Regions from separate parts of the Paenibacillus konkukensis genome, predicted to be linked through region 2. Evidence: predicted binding sites of a transcription regulator. Region 2 holds the regulator's gene; each other region holds the start of a gene.
The links. Region 2 encodes Rex, which represses fermentation and respiration genes when NADH is low (regulators of the CRP and FNR family bind a similar motif). Its sites were predicted from a motif close to TTGTGAAATATTTCACAA; they were not measured.

Region 1 (7,404 bases), 430 kb from region 2:
GGCCGCCGCTATATTCGAGAAGACGATGACGGATGCGGTTCCCGAGCATACCAAGCTGCTGGTGCTGCGGCTGGGCAAGGTGCCGTTCCTCGACTCGACGGGAGAATATAACCTGAGCAGGCTGGTGAAACGGTTCGCGGATTTGGGAGGGACCGTGCTGCTCACGGGCGTTCAGCCCCAGCCGCGGGCGTATTTGCGCAGAACCGGCCTGGAGGCGGTTGTCGGGGCCGATCATTTCTTCGAGCATACCGGCGAGGCGATCGATTATGCGCTCGGGAAGCTTGATCGCGATCGCTGCCTGGGCTGCCCGTATCGGGCATTTCGCGAGTGCGAGGCATTGTCCGCTGTGCCGCCGGTCAAAGCACGGGAAGAAATAGCGGCGTCGGGACGCAGCCTGAAGCGGGCGGCGGGCAAGCTGCCGGACGGTCCGGGAGTTACTTACTGAGCGGCCGGGAGCGAAGCCATGCTCAAATGCAATAGGGATGCGGAGGACGCAGCCCGAGCGATTCTGCCGGGGCGTCCTTTTCTCATTTGTAACAGGCTCCACGAAAGATTGGGATTTGTATACTGCGGAGTTATAAAAAGAGCAGGATTACAACTTTGAGCGATGGCTGGAGCTTGCTGTTTATCAGTTGGATTTGCAGGGTCCGGCGCAACGTTCAAAATAAACCGGCAGCACAATTTTCCAAATCTGTATAGCAAAATGGCATCGGATGAATTAAGATGAGTACAGAAGAGCCGAGAAAGGAAGAGCTGAGATGAGCATAAAAGTTGCAAGAGCATCCGTATCGGATGCAGAGGAAATCCTGCCGCTGCAAAAGCTGGCTTACAGAAGCGAAGCGGAAATTTACAACGATTTTACTATTGAGCCGCTTGCTCAGACCTTGGAAGAGCTGCGCCAACAGTTTGATAATCACGTTATACTTAAAGCTTCGATGGATGGGACCATCATCGGCTCCGTACGAGCCTACGATCAAGACGGAACATGCTATATAGGCAAGCTGATGGTTCATCCGAATCACCAAAATAAAGGAATAGGCAAATTGTTAATGAACGCTATTGAAGAACTTTTTCCGGCATCCCGTTATGAATTGTTCACCGGAAGCAAAAGCGAGAGGAACATTGCCTTATACGAAAAATTAGGATATGGGGTCTTTAAAGAACGCTTGATCACCTCTGATTTTAGCTTGGTCTATTTTGAAAAGAAAAGCTCTTGAGATATACTGTTCAACTAAGAGAAACGATAGCATGGAGTTGCCCTTGCGGCAGCTCCTGTTTGGTATTCCTTGAAGCAGCTGGCAGTTTAATTCAATATTGAACGTATTGCCGTATATAAGCAATGATAAGCAATGGTAAGGTGTCGTGTTTTTACAATACAGGTTTTCGAGATTTTGTTAGGATAACACGGGTCAAGAATTACGTTCGTTTGAATGATTAGGAGGCGATTCATGTGGTAAAAAAATCGAGCTTGCCGATTATTTCTTTTGCCGATCCGTTATCTTTTGAGAGCTGGCTCGACGATCATTGCGATACCTCACCCGGCATCCGATTACAGATTGCGAAGAAGAATTCCGGCGTCGTAACGATTTCCTATAACGAAGCGCTCGAGGTTGCCTTATGCTACGGATGGGTCGACAGTCAGAAAGAAGCATACGATGAGAAAACATGGCTGCAGCGGTTTACTCCGCGCGGCGCCAAGAGCATCTGGTCGAAAGTCAATAAGGACAAGGCGGAACAGCTGATCGCAAACGGGCGAATGAAGACTTCCGGATATAAGGCAATTGAAGAAGCCCGGAAGAACGGGAACTGGGATAAGGCCTACGAATCGCAAAGCATCGCCTCGCTGCCTGAGGACTTCGCAATCGAGTTGGAGCGCAATGCAGAGGCTAAGGCGTTCTACGATACGCTCGACAGACAAAATAAATACGCGATCCTGTTTCGAATTCACAATGCCAAAAAACAAGAAACTCGAGATAAGCGAATCCGGCAGTTCATCCAAATGCTGGAGGAAGGCCAAAAAATTCATCCTTCATCCGGGACACGATAGCAGTATATCTCCGATAAAACTTCGCCCCTTTCCGGCAGACGAGTTGCTTTTAGGCCGGTTTTCAGTATATGCTACCTGAGGAATCGATCTTGCCGTCGCGGCAAGGAGATAGGGGGAGGAACCGTACTATGAAAGCATTGCAGGATAAAATCAGACAGGAAGGCACGGTGCTCAGCGACAGGGTGCTGAAAGTGGACTCGTTCTTGAATCATCAGGTCGATCCCGAGCTGATGGCGGCGATCGGTCAAGAGTTCGCGGCGCGGTATGCGGAAGCCGGCGTCGGCAAGGTGCTTACGCTCGAATCGTCGGGCATCGCTCCGGCCGTAATGACCGCGCTGGCGCTGAAGGTGCCGATGATTTTTGCGCGCAAGCAAAAATCGCTCACCTTGAACGAAGACCTGATCGTCAAGACCGTCTATTCGTTTACCAAGGAGCAGAAGAACGAAGTGGCGGTATCGAAGAAATTCCTGTCTCCGGGCGAGAAAGTGCTGATTATCGACGATTTCCTCGCTTACGGGGAAGCGGCCCTCGGCATGGCGCAAATCGTGGAAGCGAGCGGCGCGGTCGTCGCCGGCATCGGCATTGTCATCGAGAAGTCGTTCCAGAACGGAGCGGACAAGCTGAGAGAAGCGGGGTACCGCGTCGATTCGCTGGCCCGTATCGCTTCGTTGGCGGACAAGCAAGTGACGTTTCTGGAAGAGTAGGCGGCATCCGTCGATCATGGGATAGCCGAAGCGCCGGCCAGGGAGCTGCGCACGGGCTTTCGCATGGTTAGTAAAATATAGGCAGCAGGTCGGATGGAACGAATCCGGCCTGCTGTTTTTTTGTACAATCACAGGGAAAAAGTCATGCTCAAGGGTATGGACGAAGAGGTTTGCGGCGTTTGGCCGAAGCGTCATGATTTTGCTAAAAATGTTCAAAATCTGCCTCGGACTTTGTGATATTAATCACATGTAAGGCGGCCGCTTCCATCTATACTAACAACGTAGAGAAGGGAGGAATTCAATTTGGATACGTTGGATTTAAGCAGGTGGCAGTTCGGCATAACGACGGTTTATCATTTCTTGCTCGTACCTTTGTCGATCGGGCTGGCCTATCTCATCGCGGTAATGCAGACGATGTATGTAGTGAAGAAAGATGAATCGTACAAAATAATGGCGCAATTTTGGGGGAAATTGTTTTTACTGAACTTCGCCGTAGGCGTCGTTACGGGGATTATGCAGGAATTTCAGTTCGGCATGAACTGGTCGGATTATTCCCGGTTTGTCGGTGCCGTATTCGGAGGGCCGCTCGCTATCGAAGCGCTGGTGTCCTTTTTCCTCGAATCGACGTTTCTCGGTATCTGGATTTTCGGCTGGGACCGTCTGCCGAAGAAGGTGCATCTGGCCTCGATTTGGCTCGTGGCGATCGGTACGACGCTGTCGGCCTTATGGATTTTGAGCGCAAACTCCTTTATGCAGGAGCCGGTCGGCTATGCGATTCGCGGCGGCCGCGCCGAGATGACGAGCATCTTCGCCATCCTGGGAAACAAGCAGCTGTGGGTGGAATTCCCGCATGTCGTCTACGGAGCGCTGTCGACGGGCGCCTTGTTCGTAACGGGGATCAGCGCTTATAAAATACTTCGCAAGCAGCAGCCGCAGCTGTTCAAAGCTTCCTTCGCGATCGGCGTTACGATTGCGCTGGCGGCGAGTTTTATGACGGCCGTCGCCGGCCATGAGCAGGCCCAGCACTTGATGAAGTCGCAGCCGATGAAAATGGCGGCTTCCGAAGCGCTGTGGGACACGACGGGAGATAGCGCTCCGTGGACGGTGTTCGCCCTGATTGACGTGGAGAAGAAGCAAAACCGGGGACAGGTCGAAATCCCTTACGCATTAAGCATTTTATCCTATAACAAGCTGCACGGCAGCGTGCCGGGAATGAATGAACTGCAAGCGGAGTACGAGGCGAAGTACGGTCCGGGCAACTATATTCCTCCGGTCAAAACGACGTTCTGGAGCTTCCGCATCATGGTGCTCGCCGGGGTGCTGATGATTTTGCTGAGTCTGTTCGGCACTTACGCGGTCTGGCGCAATCGGCTGGAGCAGTTTCCGCGTTATTTGAAATGGATGATCCCTGCGATCAGTCTGCCCTACATAGCCAATTCGGCGGGCTGGATTATGACGGAGGTCGGCCGCCAGCCTTGGCTCGTTTTCGGCTTGCAGAAGACGGAAGCGGGCGTATCGCCTACGGTGACGCCGGCGATGGTGGCGACGTCGCTGATCGGCTTTACCGTCATTTACGGACTGCTGGCCGCCGTGTTAGTTTATCTCATCGTCGTCTTCGTGAAAAAAGGGGCAACCGACGATGATCATCATAAGCAGGACGATCACGGGATCGAATCGAGCGCGGCGACTCCTCTGTGAGGCCCGCCGGGGCAATGAAATAGAAAGCGAGGCGAAGGAATATGCTCGAAACCTTATGGTTTATTCTTATTACGGTGCTGTTCGTCGGATTTTTCTTCCTGGAAGGCTTCGACTTCGGCGTCGGCATGCTGACTCCGTTTCTCGGACGGACGGATACGGAGCGCCGCGTGCTTATCAATACGATAGGGCCCGTCTGGGACGGCAACGAGGTTTGGCTGATTACGGCGGGCGGCGCGATGTTCGCGGCGTTTCCGGAATGGTACGCGACCTTGTTCAGCGGCTTCTACATGGCGCTTTTCCTCATGCTACTGGCTCTTATCGGCCGCGGCGTGGCTTTCGAATTTCGCAGCAAGCTGCCGAATCCCCGGTGGCGCAAGCTGTGGGACGGCGTCATTTTCGGAGGCAGCCTGCTGCCGCCGCTCTTGTGGGGCGTGGCGCTGGCGAATCTGATGAGAGGCGTGCCGATCGACGCCAACAAAAATTATGCGGGCTCGTTCTGGGATTTGATCTCCGTCTATTCGGTGACGGCGGGTGTCAGCATCGTGCTGCTGTTCGTGCTCCACGGGGCGCTCTATCTCTCGCTGAAAACCGAAGGGGAGCTGCGGGAGCGGGCGAGACGGGCGGCGAACCGCTTCGGCGCGTGGGCCAGCATCGTGCTGCTGCTGTTCGTCTTCCTCAGCTATTTCGAGACGGATATGTTTACCCGCGACGGCATTATCCCGGGCATGGTTCCGCTCACGGCGGGCTTTGCGCTGCTCTCCGTCCATTTCTTCCTGAAAGCCGGGCGCGACGGCTGGGCGTTCATTATGACCGGGCTTACGATCGTGCTCTCTACGATTACGGTGTTTATGTCCCTGTTCCCGCGGGTGATGATCTCCTCGCTGAACCCGGACTGGACGCTGACGATCTACAATACGGCTTCGAACGAATATACGCTGAAGGTTATGACCGTGATCGCTCTTACTACGGTGCCCGTCGTCGTCGCTTACCAGGCGTGGACGTATTGGGTGTTCCGCAAACGGGTGAGCGTCAAGGATCATTTGGACTACTGATATGATGAAAAAACTGCTTGACCGCGTGCAAGGAACCCGGAAGCTGCTGCTGGCCGGCATCGGGTTCAGCGTCATCGGCGGGGTGCTGATGATCCTTGAATCCGTCAGCTTGGCCCGTCTCGTTCACGGAGCCTTTCTGAATGGGCTCGGCCTCTCGGCCTTGGCGCCGGTCTTCGCTGTGCTGCTCGGGTGGATACTGCTGAGAGCGCTCGTCCAGACGGCGAGCGAGTACGCCTCCTCCCAGATGGCGATGCGCATCAAGAGCGATCTGCGCCGCCAATTGCTCGCCAAGCTGGTCGAGCTGGGGCCGGGTTACGCCAAAGGCGAGCGCAGCGGGGAGCTGCTCGGAACCGTCTACGAGGGAGTGGAGCAGCTGGAGGCTTATTTGGCGCGCTATGTGCCGCAGATGGCTCTGTCCATGCTGATTCCGGCCGCGATCTTCTGCGCCGTCGCCGGATTGGACTGGATTTCGTCCGTCGTGCTGGCGGTGACGCTGCCGCTGCTCGTCGTGTTCATGATTTTGGTGGGACTCGCCGCCAAATCCAAAGCGCAGCGGCAGTTCGAGCGGTTAGGACAGCTCGGCGGGCATTTCATGGACGTGCTGCGGGGACTGCCGACCTTGAAGATGTTCGGCCGCAGCCGGGCGCAGATTGAGATCATCTCGCGCATCAGCGAGGAGTACCGGAAGACGACGATGGGCACGCTGCGGCTCGCGTTTTTATCATCCTTCGTCATGGAGCTGTTCGCAACGCTGAGCACCGCGATCGTAGCGGTGTTTCTCGGGCTGCGGCTGATTAACGGAGAGATCGGCTTCGAGCATGCGTTTCTCGTGCTGCTGCTGACTCCGGAGTTCTACGCTCCGGTCAGAGCGCTCGGCACGCAGTTTCACGCGAGCACGAACGGGATGGCCGCGGCATCCCGGATCATCGCCATTCTGGAGGCGGAGCCGACAGCCCGCGCCAAGCGGGAACAACCGCTGCCCGCCGGCAAGCCGAACGGCTGCCGCATCGAGTTTCGGGATGTCAGCTTGACGTATCCCGGCAGCTCGGTGCCGGCGCTGTCGAACGTGTCCTTCACGCTGGAGCCGGGAGAGCGCATTGCCGTTATCGGACCGACCGGTTCGGGGAAGAGTTCCCTGCTCGACGTGCTGCAAGGCTTCGCGGTTCCGACCGGCGGCAGCGTGCGGATGGACGGCGCCGACTTGGCGGAGCTGCCGCTGGACGCATGGCGGAGCCGGCTGTCGAGCGTGAACCAGAATCCGAAGCTGTATTACGGCACGCTGCGGGATAACTTGACGCTCGGCTGCGACGGTCCCGTCGACGAGGAGCGGCTGGCTCGCGCGCTGGAAGCGGCGGGCGTCGATTTCATCGCGCAGCTCCCGGACGGGCTGAACACGCTGCTGGGCGAAGCCGCTTCCTTGTCGGGCGGGCAGATTCAGCGCGTCGCCATTGCCCGGGCGCTGCTGAAGGACGCGCCGCTGCTGCTGCTCGACGAGCCGACCTCCGGCCTGGATCTGTGGCATGAGGCGATCGTCCGGCAAGGCTTGGAACGGCATCTGCGGACCCGCATGTCCGTGACGGTAGCGCACCGGCTGGAGACGGTGCGGGATGCGGACCGCATCATCGTCATGAACCGCGGACGTATCGCCGAAATCGGCTCGCCGGCCGAGCTATTGGCCGCGGGAGGCATGTACGCGCGTATGATGCGGACGCTGGAGCGGGAGACGAGCGGCCGCAAAGCTGCGCCGCCGCAGATGGAAGCGGGAAGCGATATGCGCGAGGGGCCGGACCTGAAGCGGGAAGGCGGGCGGACCGATGTCGGCGAAGAGCGGCAGGCCCCTTGGCGGGACCGGCAGGACGCTTGGCGCGGCGCGCTTTCTTTCCTGCGCCCGTACCGGGGCAGG
Region 2 (7,404 bases):
TACACTCACTATCACAGGTAAGAGACGCAACTTCATGAGCCGACGTCCCCCTTTCTATATAATAATATATCAACTAAAGTATATAGAAAGTATATCATATGATATATCAGTTTGCCCGATGTAATGTGTGGTAATGCATCCTATCCCAACCGCAGCCGCCGTTGTATTAAAAAAAGCGCCGCCGCGGCACCGCAATCCGCTATATATGCGAAAATGCGATGCGACAGCTGCGCCATCTATTGAATGCTCAAACGATACGTATCCAGCAACGTGCCCTCTTTAAAAGTATAATAATCGTAATAATAGCGCTCATCGCCCGAATCATCCGCCGGCAGCTTGTAGAAAGCCTCCCATATTAAAGCGCCGTTCAGAACGCCCGGCATCGCCCTTAATAAGTCCGCTTCCGGATGCTTGGCTTCGACCTGGGCTTCGATTTGCTCTTCAGTGACGCCGTCCGACGCCATCTGCGCGAACAATTCCTCTTCCCCGACCCATACGATCATCTTCTGTCCGATTTTATTCTCACCGTGAATGACCGTATACGGCTTGTCTCCGACGAACCTTTCGACTTTGTCCGCTTTAGTTAACAACGTTTTTTGATAGGCGGTCTGAACTGCGGCCCGCTGGATTTTCCATTCGTCTTCCTGAACCGCGTTGATGAACCGTCCTCCAAAAAATAACAGAAGAGCAACGACAGCTACGGAGGCTATCGTTATTTTCAGTTTCATCGGGGGATTGACCTCCTAAACATTTTTGCCAGAACGCCGCTGAATGCGGCGGCAGAACAACATGATTTGATTAAGCGCTCGTCAACCGTTCGAAGCAGCGCTGAGCTTCGGCCAGTACTTTTTCCTCGTCAATCGTCAAACATTCGCCGTTCTTCACGAGACGCTTCCCGTCTACCCATACATCTGTCACATCTTTGGCCGATGCGGAGTACACCACATGCGAAACATAATTCGTTTTCGGGAAGAAATGAGCCTGATCGATATCGATGGCGATGAAATCGGCCTTCATCCCCGCTTCGAGGGCGCCGACATCGTCAAGCCATATGGAACGGGCGCCTTCCAGCGTCCCCATGCGGATCGCTTCCTCGGCCGGCACAGCGACGGGATCGCCGGTGACCGCTTTATGAATCAGCGCGGCAAGCCGGATTTCTTCGAACATATCCAAATTATTGTTGCTTGCCGCGCCGTCGGTGCCGAGCGACACCTTCACGCCGCGCTTCAGCAGCTCGGGCACCCGGGCGACTCCGCTTGCGAGCTTGAGGTTGCTGCCGGGATTATGCGATACGCGAACGTCATATTTTTGCAGCAGCGAAATTTCTTCATCCGTCAAATGCACGGCATGGGCTACCAGCGTAGGTCTGGCGAATACGCCAAGCTTTTCCAGATGCTCTACGGGTCTCGCCCCGTATTGATCTACGTTATCCTGCACTTCGCGGGCCGTCTCCGACATATGCGTATGAATAGGCAAATTCAGGTCGTGAGCCGCCTGCACAATTTTCTCGATGTAATCGGGAGGACAAGTATACGGAGCATGCGGAGACATCATCGTCGTAATGCGTCCGTTCGCTTGGCCGTTCCAATCACGGGCAAATTGCACGGCTTCCTTCAGCTTGGCGTCCTGTACCTCCGGAGGACATAAGCCGATCACGCCGCGCGTCAAGACGGCGCGCATTCCGCTGCGCTCCACAGCCTGCGCGACTTCGTTCATATGATCGTACATATCGACGAACGTCGTCGTCCCTCCCTTGATCATCTCCAGGATGGACAGCTCCGTTCCCCAACGAACATCGTGAGCGGTAAACTTGCCTTCCATCGGCCACATTTTCTCCTGCAGCCAAACCTGCAGCGCGAGGTCGTCGCCGTAGCCGCGCAAGAGCGACATTGCCGCATGGCAATGCGTGTTGACAAGCCCCGGCATGAACAGCTTGTTCGTTCCGTCAATACGTTCGTCATACTGCTCCAGCGGCAGCGGCGCTTCCGTGCCGATATATGTAATCCGGTTGTCTTCTATTACCATACAACCGTTAACGATCGGATGTTGTTCATTCCATATAATGAATTGTCCGTTAGTAATTATCGTTTTTTTCATAATCACCTTATCCTTTCCGACTCCTAGCATCAACCTCCACTGTACAACTTCGTTAGCCGAAAAGCAAGTAATAGAGCGGCTGTCAAGAGGTTTAACCGCTGCATCATTAATGTTTGATGAACATATTCTGAATTGGATAAACTATGATTGCATTCCCTTACTCTGATGTGTTATTTTTATTTTTGGTGTTCATTTTCACGCTTATTCTACATTATTCGCGATCATTATTCGTTGTGTAAATTATTTACATATATTGAAGGAGGCTGTTTCATGCTTTTCGCCAAAAAGAACGATACCGACTTTTTGCTCCTGCTGATCAAAGCGTCGGAAAATACGCTGCACGCGGCGCAAATGTTTCGCAACGCCGTAATGGGAGATCAACCGCCCGCAGCGTTCTATCCTCAATTGAAGGATTTAGAGAACAAAGGCGATCAGATTACCCATCAAATTTTCAAAGGGCTGAACAAAGTGTTCATTACCCCATTGGATCGGGAAGATATTATGGAACTTGCCTCCAAAGTCGACGATGTCATCGACGGGATCGAAGCGACGATCGCACGTTTCGATTATTTGAACATTAACGAGAGCGATAAGTATATGCAGGAGTTTTCCGCCGTTCTTGTTGCCAGCTGCCAGCATATTCTCGATGCCTTCAAACTATTGTCCAAAAAGAAATATATGCAAATTACCGAACATACCGTCCAAATCAACAGCTTGGAGAACGAGGCCGACCGGTTAATGCGGGAAGGAATTCGCGAAATTTTCTTGAATCCTCAAGACCCTTATCACGATTTCAAGCTTAAGGAGCTCTATGAACGCCTTGAGCAAACTACGGATGCCTGTGAAGACGTAGCGAACATTTTGGAAAGCGTCGTATTGCGTTATTCGTAAGCTGCTTCGCAACCGGTAGGAGGTAATTATGTTAACCCTTTTGTTCATCATCGTAGGATTGGCTTTGCTGTTCGATTTCATCAACGGCTTTCACGATACGGCCAATGCGATTGCAACATCGATATCGACCAGGGCATTATCCCCTAAGGTAGCCGTTTTTTTCGCGGCCACCCTCAATTTTATCGGAGCGGTTTACTCCTCTGAAGTGGCCAAAACGATCGGCGGCAAAGTCGCCAATCCGGCAACCATCGAAAACGGGGTTACCGTTGTCATCGCGGCATTAATTACGGCTATTATATGGAATTTAGTCACTTGGTATTTCGGCATTCCTTCCTCCTCCTCGCATACGTTGATCGGAGCTTTAGCCGGCGCCGTCGTGGCCGGTGCGGGGATATCCGCAGTCAACTGGAGCGGCTTTAAAGAAATTATCGCTATTCTGATCCTGTCTCCCATGATCGCTTTTGCAACAGGATTCATCATTATGTGGATCATTAAACAGATCATTTTTGCCAGCGGCAATCATTCCCGCTCGAAGCTAAATCGAATGTTCCGGTTTTTTCAAATTTTTTCGGCCGGCCTTCTCTCCCTGTCGCACGGAGGCAACGATGCTCAGAAAGCAATGGGAATTATCGTTTTCGGAATGGTGGCGTTAGGGTACCAAACCAATTTGGACGTGCCGTTATGGGTTAAATTATGCGCGGCTACCGCCATGGGCCTCGGCACTTCGATCGGCGGATGGAAGATCATCAAGACCATGAGCAAAAATCTGATTAAGATCGAGCCGATCAACGGGTTCGCTTCCGATCTGAATTCATCCATCGTTATTCAGATTTCGACGGCAATGGGGATGCCGTTGTCCACGACGCATGTCATTTCGTCCTCGATTATCGGGACGGGATCGGTACTGAGGTTTCACGACGTAAAGTGGGCGACCGTTACCAAAATGGTTATGACTTGGGTCATTACGATCCCGATTAGTATGGCGCTCTCTTATCTCATCTACAAAGTCGTTTCTCTCGTCATTTGAGCTTGATTTCTCCTTACATACGATTAACCGTTACACGCCCAAAAAGCCTACATCGCTGTAGGCTTTTTTTGACGTACTTTTTTGACGTATAGGTTTCTAATCAAGATAGTACGCGAGGCTTTGCAGCTCCGTCGTAAAATCGGCGTGATGCACCCGAATTTCATTCGGAACTTTAATAATAATCGGAGCAAAATTCAAAATCGCTTCGACTCCGGCCTCGACAAACTGATTGGCTACTCCTTGCGCTTCAGCGGCAGGAACGGTAATGATCCCGATTCTTACATGCAGCTCTTTGATCGCTGCTTTGAGCTCTTCCATCGGCTTCACATTCAAATTGTTGATCGACTCCCCGATCTTCGATGCGTGCGCGTCGAAAACGGCGACAATTTTCATATTATCTTTCAAATAAGCGTTATAGTTGCATAATGCCCGCCCAAGATTACCCGCTCCGACGAGCGCTACCGGAATCACTTTATCAAGCTTTAAAATTTGCCGTATTTTTTCGATTAAATAGTCGACGTCGTAGCCGATTCCTTTTTTGCCGAACTCTCCGAAATAGGCGAGATCTTTGCGGATTTGAGCCGGGTTAAGATCCAGCTTTTGACCCAAATCCTGCGAAGATACCGTATTCACGCTTTTTTTGCTCAATTCGTTCAAAAACCGTAAATAGACCGGCAGTCTGCGAACGACCGCTTCGGAAATTTTAATTGTTTTCATACGTCGCTTTCCCCCATCCACTGCTTAATTCTCGGTACCAATTGATTGGTCGGCATATGCTCGATTTTGGGGCCGGGCAGCGAGTACAAGAAGTACTTTCCATATGTCGTATCAATGACCCGGGTATCATATATAATGACGATGCCTTTATCGTTCGCCGTCCGAACCAATCTCCCGAAGCCCTGCTTAAAGCGGATCACGGCCTGGGGCACCGACAGCTTCATGAAAGGATTTTGGTTAAGCTTCTTCAAATTTTCCGTCTTCGCTTCCACTAACGGATGATTCGGAGGCTGGAACGGAAGCCGCACGATCGCCAGACAGCTCAGCGCGTCGCCGGGAATGTCCACGCCTTCCCAGAAGCTGCTCGTTCCCAGCAGTACGCTCGCCGGACTGTTCTGGAACAAGCGGGTCAGCTTGCTCCGGTTGCTGCTGTCAACCCCTTGACCCAATACCTGAATGCCAAAAGGGCTCAGCACTTCCTTCAATGCCGCGTGAGTGAGCTTCAGCATCCGGTTGGACGTGAACAGCACCAGCATACGTCCTTTGGTCTCCAGCGCTACCTCGGCAAGCGATTGCGTCAGCCGGTCCAAGAACTGCTTCTCTCCTGAATTGCCGCGAATGCTGGGGAAATCTCTTGGAATCGCCACCAGCGCCTGCTGACGATAATTGAAAGGAGAAGGCAGCTGCACCGTCTTCAGTTTGGCCTGTACGGAGCCGTCCTTCACTTCTTCAAGTCCCAGCTGCTCGCAGGTATAATCAAAAGACTTGCCTACGGAAAGCGTAGCCGAGGTCATGATGACGCTGTCTTTTACCTCGAAAAAGTGCTGCTGAAGCATCGGGCTGACGTCGATCGGAACGCAAACGAGCTGCAGCGATTTGCTCTTGTTATGCTGTCCCCCTTCAAGCCAATATACGTAATTGTCGTCCGGCATCGTCATAAAAAAATGCAGATTGTCACGGTGACGGTACAGCTCCTTGACGGTGCCGCCGATATCGGTTACGACTCCCTGAAGATCCTGCTCGTCTTGAAGCTCCTTCATTTCGCTGAGCATTTTATCCAGTTTTTTCAAAACCTCGGAGCAGTTCAAATAAATGTTCTCTTCGAGAACAAGCAGCTTATCCCACGAGCTTGGCGTCTGGTCTTTCTTAATCCGGAATACAAGCTGTCCGCCCTCGGTTTGCGACGGATCGGAACGCGAGGCAAGCAGTTGGTACAACAGCTCGGCCAGTTCGTCCCACTGTTCCTTAATCGCAACGATTTTCGGAATGACCGCGTCTATAACGCCGCTCCACGCTTGCGCCCGCTCCGATTCCTCGCGCTGCAGCCTGGCCTTCAGGGAAGATAATTGGCCGCTGCGGCCGTCTTTATACAACCACCATAACGTATTCAGGAAAGCCCCGTAGAACAGCTCGATACCCAAATGCTTGCTGGCTACTTCCTCGAAATGATGCGCTTCATCGATAACAAGATGCTTATAGGACGGCAGAAGCCGGTTTTCCGCCTTCGTATCCGTAAACAGCATAGAGTGGTTGGTTATAATGACATCGGCCGTATTGGACTCATGCCGGGCACGATGATAAAAGCAGCGTTTGAACCAGGGGCATGCTCTGTTCAGACAGGAATCGGAATCGCTTGCCACCGTATGCCAAAACTGATTGCCTTTATTCGTGGCAAAATGCAGCTCTTCTTCGTCGCCCTGCTTCGTTTCGCTAAGCCAGACAAGCATTTGTCCGGCCGTGATCCGGTCTTCTTTGCCGTTTTCAAAATCTTGAAGATTCATTTTATGCTCGAATTTGCGCAAGCACAAATAATGACTTCTTCCTTTCAACACCGCCGCGCGAAAGCCCACCGGAAATAAACTGTGCAGAAGCGGTATGTCTCTTTCTCTAATCTGCTCCTGCAAATTGATGGTGTGCGTACTGACAAGCACCTTCTTATCCTTCTTCAGCCCGTAATACAGCGACGGAATCAAATAACCGAGCGATTTGCCCGTACCGGTTCCCGCTTCGATCATCAGATGCTTGCCTTCTTCGAAAGCGGCTTCGACCTCTTCCAGCATCTTCACCTGAGCTTCGCGGTCCTCGTAGGACTCGAAACGGATTTGCAGCTGCTGTTTGAGCCATTCATAAAATTCGGCGAAGCTATCCGGAATCGATTGCATTTCGTCGTCCTCGCGCACCGGCTCTTCGTTGCCCCACTCATCCACATTGATGGCAAACTGGCGAAAATAACGTCCTTCCTCCGTATCCACAGAGGTAAACATTTCCTTATACGCTTTCATTTCATGAAGAAACCATCCGAGATCGCTAGTCACTTCATCGAAAATAAGGGATAACCGCTGAAGCGTAAGCAGCGGCAAGCTTTGGAGCCTCTCCAAGCAGCGCAGCCAAACAAGCGCCGTCGCTTCGGCGTCGCTGTCCGCCTGATGCGGCCGTTCATGCTCAATGCCGAGCGACTGGCAAACCATGTTTAGCTGCAGGCTGCCCAAATACGGAAACAGCACGCGCAGCGTATCCATCGTGTCCAGCACCTTGCCGTCGAACGGAAAATAACCGTGCTCATCCAGAGCCCGCTGCAAGAATGCCAAATCAAAGGCAATATTATGCCCGACCAGGACGGTATCCTGCAAAAGCGGCACCATTTGCCCAATAACCGTATCAAGCTCCGGGGC
Region 3 (7,404 bases), 3.5 Mb from region 2:
GGGAGAAAAGAGCATTGAATAAACGATTAGACATACGGAAAGCGATCCATGCGCTATCCTCGCAAGAGGCCAAGCAGCTCCTCGCGGGCATTAAGCTTCAATTGGATTTGGTCGAGTTGAGCCCTAATGCGAATATAGATTTGTATAAAAACATCAATGACATGTACGAGCAGCTGCTGGTTCCCGATAGCCGGAAATCGATATGGGAGCCGGATGCGTCTGCCAGAAAGGTACATATCGTTTTCGGGGATTCTGCTGCCGCAAGCTTGAAATTGGCCATGAAGCAGCTGGGAGATGCGGAGGCGAGCAAGATGGTCTGCTTCCGCGACCTATTTTCCATCGGTCCTTTATGGCGGCTTCATGAAGAAAGGGGACGAGCGGCTAGAGGGGAGTGGTTCAAAGACCATATTAATAGCGGCAATGACGACGATGCTGATGATGATTATGGCAGTATGTATCACCAAAGACTGGACGAGCAAATGGCCCTTATTCCCGATGAAGCCTCCATTGTCATATGGAGCGGCGGCAATGCGCATGAGCAGGCAGGGCTTCGGTATGCCATGTATTTGCTCAAGGAAAGGAACAATCCAATCTTTACCTTCCATGCCGCAAAGGCGTGCGAGAGAAGGTTTTCCACTGCTGATCGGCAAATTCGCTATTCCCATACAGGCGAAATTTCCCCGGAGCTACTTCAGGAGATTGTTGGAGAGGCTGAGGAAGTCGGACCTTTACCACGGGAAACAAGAAGGCTGCTGGAGCAGGAATGGTTGTCGCTTGCAAACCGTGACGAAGTGCTGCGCACATGGGACGGAGAACGAATTGTTAATGTCCGTGAAGATCATTACGACGCTTATTTGCTGGAAGCCATAGACAAGCTGCATACCGGCCAATCCCATCGTGATTTTATTAAAGCGGCAAGGGTCATAGGCGAAGCGCTCGGCTCCTGTGAGCAGTACATTGGCGATAGTTATTTAGAATATCGGCTGAGGCAGTTGATCTACAACGGAGTTTTGGACATCAAAGGCGTGCCGCGGGCGATGAGGTATTATAGTGTAAGGCGTAAATAAGGGACAGAAGTAGGAAAATTGCAGGAGTTGAAGCCAATTCCTTTTGCAAAACGACCGGGACCGCTGATCCGTCAAAGGTGCCGGTCTATTTTCTGAGGCAGAACCGGGCATTATAATTGATATTGTGAAATCCATCACATGATACGGCGCTACCGCGGGCTATAATGAAATTCATACTGAGGATATGCATTTATATAGGAAAAAGAGGTGGACTCTATGCATTTTGAACTGGCGCATCCGGCTGATCAAATCATTATGATGATGGAGCGAATTTACGGTTACGGCATGACTACGACGTCCGGGGGCAATCTGTCCATACGCGACGAGAACGGAGATATTTGGATTACGCCCGCCGGCGTGGACAAAGGGGCTCTGACCCGCGAGGATGTGGTGTGCGTGAAGCCGGGCGGAACGTCGGTCGGCATTCATGCGCCGTCGAGCGAGCTTCCTTTTCACGAGCGCATTTATCGTGCCAGACCCGACCTGAAGGCGGTGCTTCACGCCCATCCGCCGGCGCTTGTCGCCTTCAGCATCGTCAGACAAATCCCGAACCTGCATTTGCTGCCCAACGATTACCGGATTTGCGGCGAGGTGGGGATGGCGGAATACGCGCTGCCCGGCAGCGAGCGGCTGGGGAGGAATATTGCCGACGTATTCGCGAGAGGAATCAACACGGTGATGCTGGAAAATCACGGCGTCGTGATCGGGGGTAGTGATTTGTTCGAAGCGTTCAAAGCCTTCGAAACGCTGGAGTTTTGCGCGAGGCTGGAGCTGAAGGCGAGACGGATCGGCGAACCGGTCGCCCTGACGCCCGAGCAGCTTGCCGAACGGCTGGCGGACACGCCGCAAGCGGAGGCTTTCGTTCCCGCCGGATTTAGCGCGAAGGAGAGAGGACTGCGCCGGGAGATGTGCCGGCTGATTCATCGCGCTTATCATCAGAAGCTTTTTACAAGCACGCAAGGCACGTTCTCGCAAAGAATCGACGGAGATTCGTTTATTATTACGCCATTCGATCAGGACCGGAAATACCTCGGGCCCGAAGATCTTGTAAGGGTGGACGGCGGCCGCGTGGAGGCGGGGAAGGCACCGAGCCGCTCGGTTCGGCTGCATCAATGGATTTACGATAAGCAGCCGCATGTCAATTCGATTATTATCGCTCATCCGCCGAATATTATGGCCTTTGCCGTGACGGCTGCCAAGTTCGATTCCAGGACGATTCCCGAGAGCTACATTTTGCTGAGAGGCATGCCGAAATTACCTTACGGCGCGGCTTTCCGGACGCCGGAGGCAACGGCGGAACGGTTTACTCCGGATACGCCGATCGCTCTCATGGAAAATGAATGCGTGATCGCCGTCGGGCACAGTCTGCTGAATGCGTTCGACAGATTGGAAGTGGCCGAGTACAGCGCCAAAGCGGTCATTTCGGCGGCAAGTCTGGGCGGCATCGTCGTTATGGATCAGGACAAAATCCGCGAGATCGACGAAGCGTTCAAGCTGTAGTGCAAGCTGAAGCGGGGTAGGCGCGACGATGCGTGTCAAACAACGAATCGATTATCCATGACAACTTGTGATTGTTTTCACATACATTCCCGTTCGGATACGGTATAGTGGGAACTAGCAAGAGATCATAGCATAAGGCCTAGAAGCCAACGGAGGGATAAGCGATGAGACAGCGCATGAATATGGATTTGCATTTTACGACGATCGGCCACCCGCTGTATGAATTCAACGAAGCGGTGCAGCGGCTTAGGGAAGAGCACGCGATGCTCGAAGAAGGGTTGGGCGAATTATGCGCCGCCGCCAAGGCGATCGGGGACGAGGAGCAGACGGACGATTGGACGGAGCCGCTCCTTGAATTGCGCGGGAAGGCATTGGCCTTTCAGCAGGAGCTGATGGCCCACAGCCATTGGGAGGAAGAGAAGATGTTTCCGATGGTCGCCTGGTATTTCGGCGAGGAGCCGGATCAATTCCCGCTGATGGAGCAGGAGCATGAGCTTGCCGAGCAATGCATCGAGGCGTTCATCAAGGCGGCCGACCGCATCCGTCATGCCGTGCGCCGCGCCGAGGCTCAAGATATGGCAGCCTATTTGCTGCAGGCCGGTTCGATATTGAAGCATCATTTCCGCCAGGAAGAAGAGATTATCGCGGCGCTCGAAGACCGTTCGAACCGGTACGGATTTTAGGCCGGGCGGCATCTAGGAGGGGGGATGTTCCATGGGCTTCGCCAAACCGGAGCAAATCGCGCTGCGCACCGTGCAATTCGGCGTGAAAAAAGCGAACCTGCCGCTGTCCGCCCAGCTTCCGCTCGGATTCGCCGCCGGCGCCTTCATCTCGCTCGGCTTTCTTCTGGCCATCCGCGTAAGCGCCGGCCTGCCTCCCGAATGGGAAGGCTTCCGCAGCTTCCTCGGAGCCGCCGTCTTTCCGCTGGGGCTGATCTTGTGCCTGGCGGCGGGCGGCGAGCTGCTCACCGGCAATATGATGGCCGTGCCCTTCGCCTGCATGGCGGGACGCATTCCGCTAAGGCGCGTTGCCGCCAACTGGCTGGTCATCACGCTGAGCAACTTCGCCGGGGCGATCTTCGTCGCCTATGCGTTCGGCCATCTTGCCGGAATGACGGAGCACGGGCCTTATCTGGCCCAAATGGTCGCGCTGACCGAAGCCAAGCTGGAAGAGCCGTTCCTGACGGCGCTAATCTCGGGGGTCGGCTGCAACTGGCTTGTCTCCCTGGCGGTGTGGACCGCGTACGGCGCCGACGACGGAGCGGGAGTGGTGCTCGGCATCTGGTTTCCGACGATGGCGTTCGTGGCGCTCGGCTTTCAGCACGTGGTCGCCAATATGTTTCTCATTCCGGCCGCGATTTTCGCCGGACAGGCGAGCTGGGGGGAGTATGCGGCTAATTTCGTCCCCGTTTTTCTCGGCAATGCGATCGGGGGTTGTTTATTTGTAGCCGGGCTCTATCGTTTGGCCTACAGACGGAAGCTGCGGGAAGGAGAAAGCGCGGAGGAGCAGGTCCGGCAGCAGGCGAAAGGGAGCAAGGAGCCGGCTATAAGGGAGCCGCAATTATGAGGTATTCGGGCCCGAGCGCCAGCAGCCGCTTGAATACAGGCCGATGACTGAGACCAATTTCGTTAAGGTGAAATTGGTCTTTTTGGCTTGCCGTGCAGCCAGAATGGGATCATTGGATGCGCATGAACGATAAAAGCGACCGCTGCACGCGGCCGCTCCTCTAACGTGAAAAGACACCGACACAGTTATTGCGCTCGCATCGCAATGCTGCGAAATTTTCCAACGCGCGCGAATCCCGAAGTGCGCGTTTGCAGCGCCGCGCGGCAGTAGGTCGAATCCCATAAGCAGAGGCAAGCGGCGCAACATACCGACTGCCCCTCCTATAGGGCAGATCCGTCCGTTTACACCGATCCCAATGCCGCGTGGTGAACGCGATCCGTATCGCAGCTTGGCGCCGCCGCTTCCTTCTTCTCCAGCAAAGCGTACGTTTTCTGGGCGATCATCAGCTCCTCGTTCGTCGGAATGACGAGGACACTGACCCGGGACTGTTCGGCGGAGATGAGCCGCTCCCCGCTATCCGCCGCTTCGTTGAGCCGCTCGTCGACGGCTACCCCGAGATAAGTCAGCCGCTGCGTAATTTGCTGCCGCAAGTACGACGAGTTCTCGCCGACGCCGCCGGTAAAGACGATCGCATCGACGCCGTTCATCGCCGCGGCATACGCCCCGATATATTTGCGGATGCGGTATTCGTACATCTCCAGCGCGAGTATCGCGCTCGCCTGCCCCTGCCGGGCGGCTTCCTGAATTTCGCGCACGTCGGAGCTGATGCCGGAGACGCCGAGCAGGCCGCTGTGCTTGTTCAGCATGGAGCTGATCTCATGCAGCGTCAGCTCCTCCTTCATCATGAGATAAGGGAGGATCGCCGGATCGAGATCGCCCGAACGGGTTCCCATCATCAGCCCTTCGAGCGGCGTCATGCCCATGCTCGTGTCGACCGAGCGGCCGGCTTCGATGGCCGTGCAGCTGACCCCGTTGCCGATATGGCAGGTCACCATATTCAGCTGCGTGACGGGCTTGCCGAGCAATAGCGCCGCGCGGCGGCTGACATATTCATGCGACGTGCCGTGAAAGCCGTAGCGGCGAATACCGTATTTGCGGTGAAGCACCCGGGGAATCGGGTACAAGTACGCCTTCGCGGGGAGCGTCTGATGGAAAGCCGTATCGAATACGGCGACCTGCGGCACATCCGGGAGATGCTCCTCCACGGCGGTAATGCCGACCATATGCGCCGGGTTATGGAGCGGGGCGACGTCGTACAGCCGCTTGATCTCCCGCTTGACTCCGGCGTTAATGAGCACCTCGCCCGTGAACACCTCGCCGCCGTGGACGACCCGGTGCCCGACGCCGTGAATGTCCGTTACGCTGCGGAGCACTCCGGTATCCGGGTTCGTCAGGAGGCGCAGCATCAGGCTGATCGCCTCCGAATGCGTCATAATCTCTTGCACGAGCGTCACTTCGTGTCCCGCGCCGTCCTGCTGAGAGATCAGCGCCGTCTCCGAGCCGATCCGCTCGACTCTGCCCTTGGCGATGAGCCGCTCGCGCTGCATATCGAACATTTGATATTTCAAAGAGGAGCTGCCGGAATTGATAACCAGGATGTTCATATTCTTTCCCCTCCGTCGGTATATTGGAAAAAGCCTCTGCCCGTTTTGACCCCGAGCCTGCCGGAGCGCACGGTTTTCTTGAGCAGCGTATTCGGCCGGAATTTCACGTCCCCGAATTCGAGAAACAAAGCCTCCATCGAAGCGAGCACGGAATCGAGGCCGAACCGGTCGGCCATTTCCAGCGGGCCGTAATGAAAGTCGTAGCCGAGCTTCATCGCTTTGTCGATGTCCTCGGCGGAAGCGACGCCCTCCAGCAAGGCGTGGATCGCCTCGTTGATCAGAACGCAAATGAGCCGGGTCGTCACATAGCCGGGAGATTCGTACACCTGCACGCTCTCCTTGTCCAGCACCTGCTCGGCGAACCGTCTCATTCGGGCGAACGTCTCCTCCGACGTATTCATGCCCCGCACCAGCTCGACCATGCGGATTTGCCCCGCCGGATGCAGGAAATGCATGCCGATCGTCCGGTCCGGATAAACAAGCCTGCTTGCCAGCAAGGTCAGGCTGAGCGTAGCCGTATTGGTGGCAAGAATCGCATCCGGCGGAAGAATGCGGTCGAGCTCGATGAACAGCCGCTGCTTCGTCTCGAAATGCTCCGTAACCGACTCAATCGCAAGCTGGCATTCCGCCAAAGCTTCCATATCCGTAACCTTGTGCAGCCTGGAGAGGATCAGCTTTTTCTCCTGACGTGTAAGAGCCCATCGTTCCATCTGCCGGTCCAGATGAGCCTCGATCGCTTCAACGGATTGTCCGAGCAGCTCGGGCGTTTTATCGTAGAGAAGCACGTCCAAACCTTTGGACGCCAGCATAACGGCGATGCCTTGTCCCATCGTGCCTGCGCCGATAACGGCGATTTTTCTAAGTTCCATCTCTCTCACTCCTTCCATTCTTATTGTAAGATCGCTGCACGGGAAACTCTGTGATCCTTTTCACAAGGAACTTATTCCGGGCGGGAGCGGCGCCGCAGATTGGAGCAAAACGCAGCCCTCAACGCGGATTAGCGGGGGATATTGTCGAAGCAAAACGAAGTTTAAAAAAATTCCGGCAAGTGTGATTTTAAGCACATTCTTTTATCTTGAGGTCTGGTACATTATAGCCATGGGGGACAGCAAAACACCCCGCAGCGCCAAGCTTCATAACAACAAGGTTCGCAAGATGAAGCTTCGGAGCATAAAGGCTTCACATAACAACCAAGCAACGCTATGAAACAGGGAAAGGAGAATCGCCATGAAGAAAACATCCGGATCCAATCGATCTCCGCTGGTCGAAAAGATTTTTTACAAATAAGTTTGTGAAAAAAAGAACATTCCAGTTTTACAATTAATTTCATGTTAAAACTTCATATCAAAGAATGGGAGAGGATTATCATGTTAAAGTGGATTAGGGAAAACGTTTATGCGGCCGGATTATTTTTCATCATTCGGGTTTACCTCGGATGGGAGTGGCTGACGGCAGGCTGGCACAAGCTGACAGGCGGGTTCGACGCCACAGGGTTTATTAAAGGGGCCGTCACCAAGCCGATTGTCGATAAGGCGACCAACGAGCTGGTTTATCCGACCTTCACCGCCTTCCTGGAGCATTTCGCACTGCCGAACGCGACATGGTTTAACATCGTCATTCCGATCGGCGAATGCTTGGTAGGCCTTGGACTTATCCTCGGCGCATTG

Region 1: the regulator Rex is predicted to act here: its motif matches at 2,983-3,000, upstream of SK3146_RS07235 (cytochrome ubiquinol oxidase subunit I).
Region 3: the regulator Rex is predicted to act here: its motif matches at 2,633-2,650, upstream of SK3146_RS24510 (hemerythrin domain-containing protein).

Annotation. Positions count from the first base shown of each region.
Region 1 is NZ_CP027059.1:1,635,182-1,642,585, reverse strand. Features, by position in the region: gene SK3146_RS07255 (SulP family inorganic anion transporter) at 1-445, shown strand, start outside; gene SK3146_RS07250 (GNAT family N-acetyltransferase) at 759-1,217, shown strand; gene SK3146_RS07245 (YdeI/OmpD-associated family protein) at 1,451-2,047, shown strand; gene SK3146_RS07240 (xanthine phosphoribosyltransferase) at 2,176-2,751, shown strand; gene SK3146_RS07235 (cytochrome ubiquinol oxidase subunit I) at 3,055-4,449, shown strand; gene cydB (cytochrome d ubiquinol oxidase subunit II) at 4,491-5,501, shown strand; gene cydD (thiol reductant ABC exporter subunit CydD) at 5,503-7,404, shown strand, end outside.
Region 2 is NZ_CP027059.1:1,206,823-1,214,226, forward strand. Features, by position in the region: gene SK3146_RS05175 (hypothetical protein) at 1-9, opposite strand, end outside; gene SK3146_RS05180 (cell wall elongation regulator TseB-like domain-containing protein) at 237-728, opposite strand; gene SK3146_RS05185 (amidohydrolase) at 799-2,097, opposite strand; gene SK3146_RS05190 (DUF47 domain-containing protein) at 2,368-2,988, shown strand; gene SK3146_RS05195 (inorganic phosphate transporter) at 3,017-4,015, shown strand; gene SK3146_RS05200 (redox-sensing transcriptional repressor Rex) at 4,112-4,732, opposite strand; gene dinG (ATP-dependent DNA helicase DinG) at 4,729-7,404, opposite strand, start outside.
Region 3 is NZ_CP027059.1:5,629,645-5,637,048, forward strand. Features, by position in the region: gene SK3146_RS24500 (DUF1835 domain-containing protein) at 15-1,067, shown strand; gene SK3146_RS24505 (class II aldolase/adducin family protein) at 1,284-2,567, shown strand; gene SK3146_RS24510 (hemerythrin domain-containing protein) at 2,732-3,250, shown strand; gene SK3146_RS24515 (formate/nitrite transporter family protein) at 3,282-4,133, shown strand; gene SK3146_RS24520 (acetate/propionate family kinase) at 4,475-5,737, opposite strand; gene SK3146_RS24525 (3-hydroxyacyl-CoA dehydrogenase family protein) at 5,734-6,606, opposite strand; gene SK3146_RS24530 (DoxX family protein) at 7,102-7,404, shown strand, end outside.